Linked DNA regions of Kineosporia sp. NBRC 101731. The protein of the gene in region 2 interacts with the protein of the main gene of each other region in a pairwise test. Links are inferred from orthologs where the notes say so. Each region holds a gene or a part of one and is shown on either strand. Other genes may lie near its edges.

What was found. The genes of interacting proteins can lie anywhere in the genome.
Region 1: the proteins of rlmN (region 2) and ftsZ interact in binary tests that used the Escherichia coli proteins (3 or more experiments, as listed by UniProt). The link is inferred for Kineosporia sp. NBRC 101731 from one-to-one orthologs.

Annotation. Positions count from the first base shown.
Region 1 is NZ_BSTC01000024.1:38,344-42,659, forward strand. What follows is about bases 995-3,978. They hold ftsZ (cell division protein FtsZ), read right to left. Parts: upstream 3,219-3,978; coding sequence 1,770-3,218; downstream 995-1,769. Other genes in these bases: QSK05_RS34835 (cell division protein SepF), read right to left, coding at 995-1,013; QSK05_RS34840 (YggS family pyridoxal phosphate-dependent enzyme), read right to left, coding at 1,050-1,742; QSK05_RS34850 (cell division protein FtsQ/DivIB), read right to left, coding at 3,444-3,978. In the rest of the region: more of QSK05_RS34835, read right to left, coding at 516-994; more of QSK05_RS34850, read right to left, coding at 3,979-4,316. UniProt on the Escherichia coli protein: Essential cell division protein that forms a contractile ring structure (Z ring) at the future cell division site. The regulation of the ring assembly controls the timing and the location of cell division.
Region 2 is NZ_BSTC01000005.1:421,438-429,221, reverse strand. What follows is about bases 2,351-5,286. They hold rlmN (23S rRNA (adenine(2503)-C(2))-methyltransferase RlmN), read right to left. Parts: upstream 4,463-5,286; coding sequence 3,239-4,462; downstream 2,351-3,238. Other genes in these bases: QSK05_RS17390 (phosphatidate cytidylyltransferase), read right to left, coding at 4,480-5,286; QSK05_RS17400 (DivIVA domain-containing protein), read right to left, coding at 2,419-2,976. Outside these bases: QSK05_RS17415 (ATP-binding cassette domain-containing protein), read left to right, coding at 1-731; QSK05_RS17410 (sugar phosphate isomerase/epimerase family protein), read left to right, coding at 760-1,629; QSK05_RS17405 (nucleoside/nucleotide kinase family protein), read left to right, coding at 1,680-2,315; more of QSK05_RS17390, read right to left, coding at 5,287-7,548; frr (ribosome recycling factor), read right to left, coding at 7,551-7,784.

The DNA of each region.
Region 1 (4,316 bases), on a different replicon or contig from region 2:
GGTTGTGGCTCCGCTTGCACTCAGTGGTGGACCGGGAGGCACCTGACCTGCCCGATGTGCTGCCGGCGATCGCCACCGGAATGGCGATCACAACCGTCAACGGGAGGTCAAGCCTGCCCGAGACGGAGGAGCTGCGTCGAACTTCGTTCACCGTAGCGAACCGGACATGGCCAGATGGCGTCCGGATCGCTTAGGATCACTGATGTTTCCCGCGGGGTCGGCCGGATCGGCCACCCCCGGTCGGGATTCCATCGTCCTTCGCATCAGCCGGTACAACGTGCCGGCTCGCCGTCCGGTGCCCACCCTCGCCCGGACGGCTCTGTCCGGCCACCCCACCGGTAGAGGTCCCGTTCATCGGCCGGGCCGACAAACTCTGCCCTTCCGGGCAGCGCGCAGCGCTGCACCGGTGCACAGTCATGCCCGCGGGCAGGTCGTGGGCATGCAGAAAAGAACCGTCCGCACATGGTGCGACGGGAGTGCAGATCGGACCCGCGGACGCGGGCTTCTTCAGACCGTCAGGACTGGTTGAAGAAGGCCGCGCGATCGGGAGCCCGGGTCTTCTCCGGAGTTGCCACCTCGACGTTGGCCGGCGACAGCAGGAAGACCTTGCCCGTCACCTTCTCGATCGAGCCGTGCAGACCGAAGACGAGCCCGGCGGAGAAGTCGACCAGACGCTTGGCGTCCGAGTCGTCCATGTCCGTCAGGTTCATGATCACCGGCGTACCCGAGCGGAAGCTCTCGCCGATGGTCTTGGCCTCGTTGTAGGTCCGGGGATGGATCGTCGTGATCCGGTGGATCTCGGCGGACGGGTGGGCAACCACCCGAGCCATCTGCCCCTGACCCTGCGCGCGACCGATCGGCGTGACCGCCGCCCGACGGGGCTCTTCACGTTCTTCTTCGTCATCCACGACCGGATCGAAGTCCTCGTCCTCGTACTCGTCGTACGCCGAGTAGCGGTCGTCGTCCTCGGCAAGGCCCAGGTACACCATGGTCTTGCGCAGTGCGCCGCTCATCGAAACCTCCGCATGTTCGCTCACCCTGCGACGAAGCTACCCGAGCGGCGGCCTCTGACCGAGGACCGCGCTTCCGACACGCAGGTGGGTTGCTCCGTGACGCAGTGCTTGCATGAAATCGCCGCTCATGCCACCCGAGATGTGAACTGCCTCGGGGTGCTGCTTCCTTAGATGCGCGGAGGCGTCGAAAAGATTTGAAAAAGCGCGATTTGGGTCCCACGTCACAGGGGACACCGCCATCAGGCCCGCGAGCTGCAGGTTCTCCGACGCTGCGATGGTGTCGGCGAGGGCCGGGACATCCTGCGCGAGCGCGCCGCCACGGGAAGAATCACCGTCGAGGCTGATCTGGAGGAAGCAACGCACCGTGCGCCCGGCCTCGGCCGCCCCGCGCTGCAGGCCGGAAACCAGGCCCGGGCGGTCGACGGAGTGTACGGAGTGTGCATAGCGGGCGACGTGCTTGGCCTTGTTGCTCTGCAGGCGGCCGATGAAGTGCCAGTCCAGATCCAGATCGGCAGACTCCTCGACCTTGGTGGAAGCCTCCTGGTCGCGGCTCTCGCCGACCTCGCGGACGCCCAGCCCGGCCAGCAATCTGATGTCACTGGCCGGGTAGGTCTTGGTGACGACGACGAGCGTTGCCTCCGCCGGGTCCCGCCCGGCCTCCGCACACGCCATCGCCACCTGCGACCGGACCCGTTCCAGGCCCGCCGCCAGTTCTTCCTGCCGTTCCACCAAGTCTCCTTAGAAAGGAGGAGGACGTTACTTGAGGAAGTCGGGCACGTCGAGGTCGTCGTCGTCCAGAACGATCGGGCGCGGGGTGCGCGCCCGTGCGTCGGTCACCTCGATGACCCGCGGCGGCTCGGGCTGGGTCGGCTGCTCACCGGTCTGCGCCTCGAACTCCGACTCCGGCGGGTTCAGCGGGGTCGGCTGGGTGTAACCGTTGGCCGGCGCGTAACCGTTGGTGTTCTGCTGGCCCCCGATCTGCGCGGGCACCGGCTGCTGCTGCGGCACCTGCGAAATCTGGGGGATCTGGCCGGTCGGGTGCTGACCGTGCAGACCCGGCTGACTCTGCGGCGGGCTCGGGTTGAACTGGATCCCCGAGGCTGACTGCGGCTGCGCGTGGGCCGGACGCTGCTGGCCGGCCTGGTTCGGCTGACCCCCCTGACCGGACTGACCGGACTGACCCGACTGCGCGGACGACGGCAGCTGTTGCCGTCCGCTGACCTGGCCCAGTGCGTTCTCGTCGCGTCGTTTCGTCGGGGTGCCCCCGTCGAAACCAGCCGCGATCACCGTGACCCGTACCTCGTCACCGAGGGCGTCGTCGATGACCGCACCGAAGATGATGTTGGCCTCCGGGTGCGCGGCCTCCTGCACCAGCCGGGCTGCCTCGTTGATCTCGAAGAGGCCCAGGTCGGAACCACCCTGGATGGAGAGCAGCACCCCGTGGGCGCCGTCGACGCTGGCCTCGAGCAGCGGCGAGGAGATCGCGGTCTCGGCGGCCTGGATCGCGCGGTCCTCACCACGGGCCGAGCCGATACCCATCAGCGCGCTGCCGGCGCCCTGCATCACCGACTTCACGTCGGCGAAGTCGAGGTTGATCAGACCCGGTGTGGTGATCAGGTCGGTGATGCCCTGCACACCGGAGAGGAGCACCTGGTCGGCCGACCGGAAGGCGTCGAGCACGCTGACGTGGCGATCGCTGATCGACAGCAGCCGGTCGTTCGGGATGGTGATGAGGGTGTCCACCTCCTCGCGCAGGGAGGTGATGCCCGAGTCGGCCTGCGTCGAGCGACGCCGGCCCTCGAAGGTGAAGGGGCGCGTCACGACACCGATGGTCAGGGCGCCGAGGGAACGGGCGATCCGGGCGACCACGGGCGCGCCACCGGTACCGGTGCCACCACCCTCACCGGCGGTCACGAAGACCATGTCGGCGCCCTTGATCACTTCTTCGATCTCTTCGGCGTGGTCCTCGGCGGCCTTGCGGCCGACCTCCGGATCGGCGCCGGCCCCCAGGCCACGGGTGAGTTCGCGACCGACGTCGAGTTTGACGTCGGCGTCGCTCATCAGCAGCGCCTGCGCATCGGTATTGATCGCGATGAACTCGACGCCCTTGAGTCCGACCTCGATCATCCGGTTGACTGCGTTGACGCCGCCGCCACCGATACCTACAACCTTGATGACCGCGAGGTAGTTCTGCGGAGCTGCCACGTCGGGGTGCCTCTCGCTCGCCGGATCCTTAGACCCTAACCCTCAACTGGAGGGTTATAGTTATGTCAGCCTGTACTGATAAGCGAACGTAGGTGCCCACCCGAGGCCTTTCAACGACCTCGGCGGTGTGTCGCACGGCCGTCTCGATCAGCGTGTTCGATCAGGCCCCGATGTGGGGACCGTCACCCGCTGTCCGCCGGGCATTACGTCCCGCCCTCTTCTCACCTACGACGCGGTGGAGGGCATCTCCGGGGCCCGCACGTCATAGGTCTTCGCCTTCTGCCGGAGCAGCGCGGTCAGGACCTTCGCCTTCTTCCCGCCCTGCTCCGCATCGCCCCACTGCACGAGCACCGTGCGTTCTTTCGCACCCTCGACCGGTGCCGACAGCCTCAGCCAGATCCCGTCCGGCGAACGGGTGCCGATCGCCTTCAGACGTGAGCTCAGGTTGCCGGGCAGACCGTTCAGCACGGCCAGGGTGCCACGCAGGTTGGCCACGCTCTGCCTCTCCCCCAGCGCGACCTCGATCCGGGGCAGTCCGGCCGGGGTGCTCGGGGCCGGGACCGTCTCGATGACCACGCCCTCGTCGTCCACCAGTTGCATCATCTGCAGGGGGTCCGAGGTCTGGGCGTTCTCGTTGTTGCTGTTGGCTGCCACCTGGCTCGAGGGCAGGGCGGCCACCGGCTCGCGCTCGGTCACCTCGACCTTGAGCGTGCCCGGCCACGAACGGCTGACCTCGACGCTCTTCACCAGGCGGAGCTTGCTCAGCTGCGCCGTGATGTCGGAGGTGCGCGTGAGCAGCATGGAGTGACCGATCTCGGTGTCGGTGGTGTCGCGCACCGTCGACTCGGGCACCCGGTCGAGACCGGACACGGTCACCCGGTTCACCCGGGCCCACGGCGAGAGCACGGCCAGCCAGCTACCACCGCCGAGCACCATCACCGTGAACAGGCCGACCAGCACCTGACGACGGCGCCGGGCCCGGGCCCGGGCGGCGAACCGCTGCGCGGACGTCTGCGAGACCACGGGGCGCACGTTCTGCGGCAGCAACCCGGTCGAACGGCTCGCCGAGAGCGGGCGGGTGTGTGAGGGAGGCTTCTT
Region 2 (7,784 bases):
TCAGCGTCGAGGACGTCTCGCTCTCCTTCGGCAGCGTCCGCGCCCTGCGCGATGTCTCCCTCACCCTGCAGCCCGGCGAGATCACCGCGCTGGTCGGTGACAACGGCGCCGGGAAGTCCACCCTGGTGCGGTGTCTCAGTGGCATCCACCGCCCGGACGCCGGAACGATCCGGTTCGACGGGCAGCCGACGCACTTCTCCACCCCCCAGGACGCACGCAACGCCGGCATCGAGACCGTGCACCAGAATCTGGCCCTGGTCGAAGACCTCACCGTCTGGCAGAACCTGTTCCTGAACCGCGAGATCGTGCACGGCTTCGGGCCGCTGGCGATCCTCGACAAACGCGCCATGAAGCGTGAGGCACAGCGCATGGTCTCAACGCTGGCGGTCAACGTGCCCAGCGTCACCTCCACCGTGCGTCGCCTGTCGGGCGGCCAGCGCCAGGCCGTCTCCATCTGCCGCGCCGCCGGATTCAGCTCCCAGCTGGTGATCATGGACGAGCCGACCGCGGCCCTGGGCGTACAGGAGACCGAGCGCGTCGAGAGCCTCATCACCAGGCTCCGCGAGGACGGCCACGCCGTGCTGCTGATCAGCCACAACTTCGCCCAGGTCATGCGCCTGGCCGACCACGTCTGGGTGATGCGCGCCGGCCGCTGCGTGGCCGGACGCCGGATCGCACAGACCACCGGCGAGGAGATCGTCGCGCTGATCACCGGCGCCCAGCAGTCCTGACTTTCACTTTCCGGTAAGGAGATTCATCATGGTCGCGAACGCTCTGGGTGTACATGCCCTGGTCTGGGCCGGCAGCACCAGTCCCGCCGAGGTCGAGCAGGCGGTGAGGAGTACGAAGGAGGCCGGGTACGACCTGCTGGAGTTCTCCCTGCACGACGGCCTCACCATGGACACGGCGCACGCCCGCACCACCCTGGAACGAGCCGGCCTGCAGGTCGCCTGCTCGCGCGGACTGGCCCCCGACGCCGACGTGTCCAGCGAGGACCCGGCCGTGGTGGCCCGCGGCGCCGACCTGCTCAGCGCCTCGCTCGACATCACCGCGGCGCTCGGCGGCCGGATGTTCGCCGGCGCCCTCTACAGCGCGTTCGGCAAGGCCGCTCAGCCCCTGTCCGACAAGGGCCGCAACAACGTCGTCGCGGTGCTGCGCGACCTGGCCGAGCAGGCCGTGGAACACGACATCACGCTGATGCTCGAGATCTGCAACCGCTACGAGACCAACGTCATCAACACCGCCCACGACGCCCTGCGGCTGGCCGACGACATCGGCGCCGACAACGTGAAGATCCACCTCGATACCTACCACATGAACATCGAGGAGGCCGACATGGTGCGGCCCGTGCACGAGGTCGGCGACCGGCTCGGCTACGTGCACATCGGCGAGAACCACCGGGGCTACCTGGGCAGCGGTCACATCGACTTCACCGCGTTCTTCCACGCCCTCGCCGACATCGACTACACCGGCCCGATCACGTTCGAATCGTTCAGCTCGGCCGTCGTGGCGCCCGGCCTGTCCAACGACCTGGCGATCTGGCGCAACCTCTGGTCGGACGGCGCGGACCTGGCGCAGCATGCCCACCGGTACCTGGTGAACGGCCTTTCCGCGGCTCGTCACCCGTGAGCGGCGCGCCCGTGCCGGCACAGAACACGGTGGCAGGGCATGATGCCCTGGTGCGACCGACGATGGACGAACTCAGCACCCGGGTCCTGAAACTCGCCGCCGCGAGGATGGGCGACCGGGTCATCGTCGGCATCGCCGGGGTGCCCGGCGCGGGCAAGAGCACCCTGGCCGAGAAGCTGGTCTCGGTGCTCGCCGACCGGATCGGTCCCGAGCACGTGGCCCACGTGCCGATGGACGGCTTCCACCTGGCCGATGTCACCCTCGAGCGACTCGGCCTCCGTGACCGCAAGGGGGCGCCCGAGACCTTCGACGCGCTCGGGTACTCGGCGCTGATGCACCGGCTGCGGGAGTCGGGCGACCTGGTCTACGCCCCGGGTTTCGAGCGCACCATCGAGCAGCCGATCGCCGGTGCCATCGCGGTGCCGCCCAGCGCCCGGGTCGTGGTCACGGAGGGGAACTACCTCCTGCTCGGCGGCGACTGGGACCGGGCCAAGGAGCAGCTCGACGAGGTGTGGTTCTGCCGCACTCCCGAAGACCTGCGCCTGGAACGCCTGCTCGCCCGGCACGTGCTCTTCGGCAAGACGCCGGAGTTCGCGGCGCAGTGGATCGAGCAGACCGACCAGCCCAACGCCCTGCTCATCGAGGCCAGCAGCCACCGCGCCGACCTGATCGTCGAGATGGACTGACCCACCTCCACCAACCCCCCTTGGGTGGTGGGTGAGGCGACCACAGAATGGAGGACGCCCGACAGCTTTCGGCTGTCGGGCGTCCTCCATTCTGTTTTTGGCTCTAGACGGTCTGGACCACCAGCAGCTCGACCACGCGGTCGAGGAAGGCATCGACCGAAGCCTCACGGTAACCGCGCGAGCCGCGTCGGCTCTTGAACACCGCCAGGCGCACGGCGTCGGGCGGCAGGGGCTGCCCCATCGCGAACGACTCCTCGATGCGGATGCAGAGGTCGTCGACCGCGTCGAGATCGTAGGTGAGCTCCATACCGCTGCCCCGCGGGAACCGCTCGCCGTCGCCCCGGCCCAGCTGGGCGCGCAGCGACTGCTCCTGGGTGCGCAGCTGGGTCTGCCAGGCCTGGCTCCCGCTGCGCTCCTCGCCGCGCTGCTTCTCACGACGGGCGAAGGCATCTTCGATGCGGTCCAGGGCAGCGTCGACCGCGTCCACGTCGTACCCGCCGCGCACCAGGTCGAAGCCGACCGTGCGGACGTGCCACGACGTCATCGCGGGCCCACGCCCGTTCTCCTCGTACGCGGACCGGGCCCGGCCCAGGAAGGACTCGACCTGGTCGATGTCGTAGCCCTTGGATAGCCGGCCTGCCCGCGGAAAGGTGTCGCTCACGGCTCACATTCTGCACCCGACGACCGCGTCCGTGGGAGCCGGTCCGCAGATGGGACACGTGAAATTTGCGTCTGGTCACCAGTTGTGATGCACCCGTGACTTTTTGATGCCGATGTGGTCCGCCCGAGGCGCGTTCCGGTGCGTCAGCTGTGCGGTGGGCATTGTCCGGCGCCCACCGTCACAGCGTCGCTTCGGAGTTGCTCGGAGTTGCTCGGAGCTGCTCGGAGTTGCTCGGAGCTGCTCGGAGCTGCTCGGAGTTGGCTCAGACGGTGGCGGCCAGCTGGCCGCACGCACCGTCGATCTCCTGGCCCCGGGTATCGCGGACCGTGGTGGGCACGCCGCGCTCGCGCAGGGCATTCACGAAGGCGTTCTGGGCGCGGCGGGTGCTCGCGGTCCACTTGGAACCCGGCGTGGGGTTGAGCGGGATCGGGTTGACGTGCACCCAGCCCTTGCCCCGCTTGTTCAGCTCGCGGCCGAGCATGTCGCCCCGCCACTCGTGGTCGTTGATGTCCTTGATCAGGGCGTACTCGATGCTGACCCGGCGGCCGGTGGCGTCGAAGTAACGGCGCGCGGCGTCGAGGGTCTCGCCGACCTTCCAGCGGGTGTTGATCGGCACCAGCTCGTCCCGCAGTTCGTCGTCGGGAGCATGCAGGCTCAGGGCCAGTGTGACCGGGATGCCCTCGGCCGCGAGCTTGTCGATGGCCGGCACCAGGCCGACCGTCGACATGGTGATGCCCCGGGCGGACATGCCCAGACCCTCAGGAGCCGGGTCGGTGAGGCGGCGGATCGCCCCGATCGCGGCCTTGTAGTTGGCCAGAGCCTCGCCCATGCCCATGAAGACCACGTTGCTGACGCGGCCGGCCTGGCCCTCTTCCGCCTCCTCGCCGAGGGGCGCACCCTCGGTGCTCCTGCCCAGGGGCGCCGCCGTGCGCATGTGCCGCGCGGCCGTGCGGACCTGCTCGACGATCTCCGCCGTAGACAGGTTGCGGGTGAGCCCGGCCTGGCCGGTGGCGCAGAACGGGCAGTTCATACCACACCCGGCCTGGCTGGAGACGCAGACCGTGGCCCGGTCGGGGTAGCGCATGAGCACGCTCTCCACCAGGGCGCCGTCGAAGAGCCGCCACACCGTCTTGATCGTGGCACCGTCGTCGCAGACCAGCTCACGCACGGGGTGGATCAGGTTCGGCAGCAGGGCGTCGAGCAGCGGCTGACGCGAGGTCGCGGGCAGGTCGGTGAGGGCCGCCGCGCTGTCCGGGTTCTTCGCGTCCAGCTCGGCCAGGCGCTCGAAGTAGTGCACCGACAGCTGACGACCCCGGAACGGCTTCTCGCCCAGCTCCTTGACCGCCGCCATCCGCTCGGCGAGCGTCAGGTCGGCCAGGTGCTTCGGCGGCTTGCCCCGTCGGGGCGCGACCATGAGCAACTTGCCGGGCTCGGGGGCGGTCGGCCGCGGCTCGGGCAGCGGTGCGGACGGGGCTTCGGAGGTCATCAGATCTTTCTTCGGGTCTAGAGCAGGAAGAACAGCAGCAGGTAGACGACGGGCGCCGAGGGGAGCAACGAGTCCATCCGGTCCATGATTCCGCCGTGGCCGGGCAGCAGGTTGCCCATGTCCTTGATGCCCAGGTCACGCTTGAGCAAGGACTCGGACAGGTCGCCACCGGTCGCGGTGAACACGGCGGCGATGCCGATCACCGCACCCACCCAGGGCGAGCCGTTGAGCAGGAACACCACGCAGGCCGTACCGGCGATCAAGCAGGCCACCATCGACCCGGCGAAGCCCTCCCAGGACTTCTTCGGGCTGATCCTGGGCGCCATCGGGTGCTTGCCGAACAGCACCCCCGCGATGTATCCACCGATGTCGCTGGCGATGGTGACCAGGATGAACGTCACCACCCGCTGGGGTCCCTGATCGGCCGCGAGCATGAGGATCGCGAACCCGGTCAGCAACGGTACGTACGCCGCCACGAACAGGCCCGCGGTGACGTCGCGCATCGCGCCGTCGAGGCCCTCGACGATCCGCCAGAGCAGGATGCCGAAGGCCGTGAGCATGTAGCTGACCAGCAACCCCTCCGGCCCGGCGACGTACGCCGAGACCAGCATGCCGAGCGCCCCGACCGCGACCGGGATGACCGGCACGACGATCTGCTTGGCCGCCAGGGCGCCGGAGAGCTCCCAGACCGAGAGCACGACGACGAACGAGGCCAGCGCGACGAACGCCTCGGGACGCACGAACAGCGACGTCAGGGCCAGGACGCCGAGGGCGACACCGACACCGATGGCCGCGGGCAGGTTGCGGCCCGCCCGGCCGTGGTCCTTCGCCGCCACAGCCACGATCGTCGCATCCGGCAGGGGCGGATGATCCATGTTCCGCAAGGCTGCCCGGGCGGCCTCGTGGCCGGTCGGGTCGTTCTCGATCGATCGGTCCATCGAGCGGTCGCCTCGTTCGGGTCGGTCTCCTCGTCGCGGTCGGACGGGATGGGTGAGCTCGTCCTGGGCCGGGCCCGCCATCGGGAACGGGTCGGGCTCACGGCGGCGCGAGCGCCCCGGTCGGCGGCCTTCGTCGGCCGCGTCGAGCAGCCCGCGGCTGCCCTCGGCCGGGGTGAAGGGGTCATCGTCCCGGTCGTCGTCGGGAACGGGGCCGAACAGACCCCGGCCACCGGTCGCCGGGCCGGACGGATCGGAGTCCCGCCGACGGCTCTCACCGACGGCGTTCGAGGCCAGGGGGGCGGGGAACGGGTCGGGCTCCACCTCGGCCCGGCCGCGGCCGAGCAGACCACGGGAGCCCGTGGGCGGACCGGACGGGTCGGCGGTGCGGCGGCTGCGTCCTGGGCGCCGGCCCTCCTCGGCCGGTGCGGACGGGTCGGGGAACGCGTCCCCACCCGGACGATCACCCGCACCCGGGCGTCGCCCGGGACCGCTGCCCCCCGCGTCCGTCATCCGGGCCTGACCGCCCGTCGCCGGACCGGGCGCTTCCGGGAAGGGACTGTCGTTCCCGCCGAGCAGGCCACCACCGGTGGGCGGACCGGACGGCTCGGGGCCCCGACGGCCCCGGCCGAACATCCCGCGACGGCTCTCATCGGCCGGTCCGAGCAGACCGCCACCGGTGGGCGGGCCCGAGGGCTCGGGACCCCTGCGGCCGCGGCGGTTCTCGTCGGCGGCACCGGGGAACGGGTCACCAGCTCCGCCGAGCAGGCCACCGCCCGTGGGCGGACCCGCCGGCTCCGGACCCCGACGGCCCCGGCCGAACATCCCGCGACGGCCCTCATCGGCCGATCCGGGTGCTCCGGGTGCTCCGGGGAAGGGGCTGTTTCCCCCGCCGAGCAGGCCACCGTCGGCAGGCGGGCCGGCCGGGGCGGGACGGCCCCGGCCGGATGCGCCGCGGCCCTTTTCATCGGCGGGTGTGTCAAGGAACGGGTTGCCCCGCGAGCGGCCGCGACCCTGCGGGCCGGTGTGGGTGGAGTCGTCGAGATCGGACGGATCCGGCGCACCACCCCCGCCGAGCAAGCCACCACCGGTGGGCGGACCGGACGGCCCGGGACCCCGACGGCCCCGGCCGGACGGGCCGGTGTCCGGCCCACCTCGCCCGAAGAGCCCACCTCCGGTGGAGGGTTCGGGGTCACGACGACCACGGCCGGGTGCGCCCCGACGGCTCTTGCCGCTGGGCTCGTCGAACGGCTCGTCCGGGGTGCGGCCGAGCAGACCACCGGCCGGGCCGGCGGGGAACGGGTCGGGCTCGGGAGCACGGCGACCGCGACCGAACAGGCCACGGCCACCCGTGGCCGTGCGCTCGTCACCGGGCTCCTCGTCACGACGGCCTCGAACGACCGGGCCGGAGCCCGTGCTGCTGCCGGGACGTGAGGGGCCAGGGGGGTTTGTGGAACGCGTAGGGACCGGGAAAGGCCCCGAGTCGTCATCCGGCTGCCCGAGGAGATCAAAGCCCTGGGCCGGGGTGCCGGCACCGGCTGCACGACCCGACCGACCGCTCGAGGTGGGCCCGCGACGTCCGTCGCGACGCGCCTCGTCCGTCGGGAGCCGGGTCTCGAAACCTCCCGAAGGGGCGCCGTCGGCGGGCGCGTCGCGGTACGGGCTCACCGGGATGCTGCCGGACTGGGTGGCCCGCTGCGGCAACCCCGGGTGCGAGGTGCCGCGCAGCGGCGCAGGCCGGCTGCCCGGCCTCGGCTGACCCGGCTGACCGCCCTGGGCAGGCTGACCGCCGGCGGAACGATCCAGGAACTGGTCGAACGATGATGTGGACGGCCCGTTGGAACGGATGCCGTGCCCTCGGTCCCGGCCGAAGGTACGGCCGGGCCCGGCCTCGTCCGCCGGCGGTTCGCCACCCGGGCGACCGCGACCACCGCGCCCGAGACGCGCGCCACCCAGCCCCCCGCCGGGGGCGCCGCCCAGGCGACGGCCCCCCAGACCACCGGAGCTGTTCTGCTCCTCACCCGGCTCGTCCGCCGGCCAGGCGTCCTCCTCCCCGGCGCCGTCGGGCCAGGAGTCCCCGGACGCCGGACCGCGCGCGGCCCGGCGTCCCCGGCGGGACGAGGAATCGGACGGACCAGAATCTCCGGCCATGCTCATACCTCGAGGAGCTCGGTCTCCTTGTGCCGGAGCAGTTCATCGATCGAGTCCACGTGGGACTTGGTCGACTGCTCCAGCTCCTTCTCGGCGCGGGCACCCTCGTCCTCGCCGATCTCGCCGTCCTTGACCGCACGGTCGAGCGTTTCCTTGGCCTTGCGCCGCACGTTACGCACGGAGACCCGGGAGTCTTCCGCCTTGGTGCGGGCCATCTTGATGTACTCCTTGCGGCG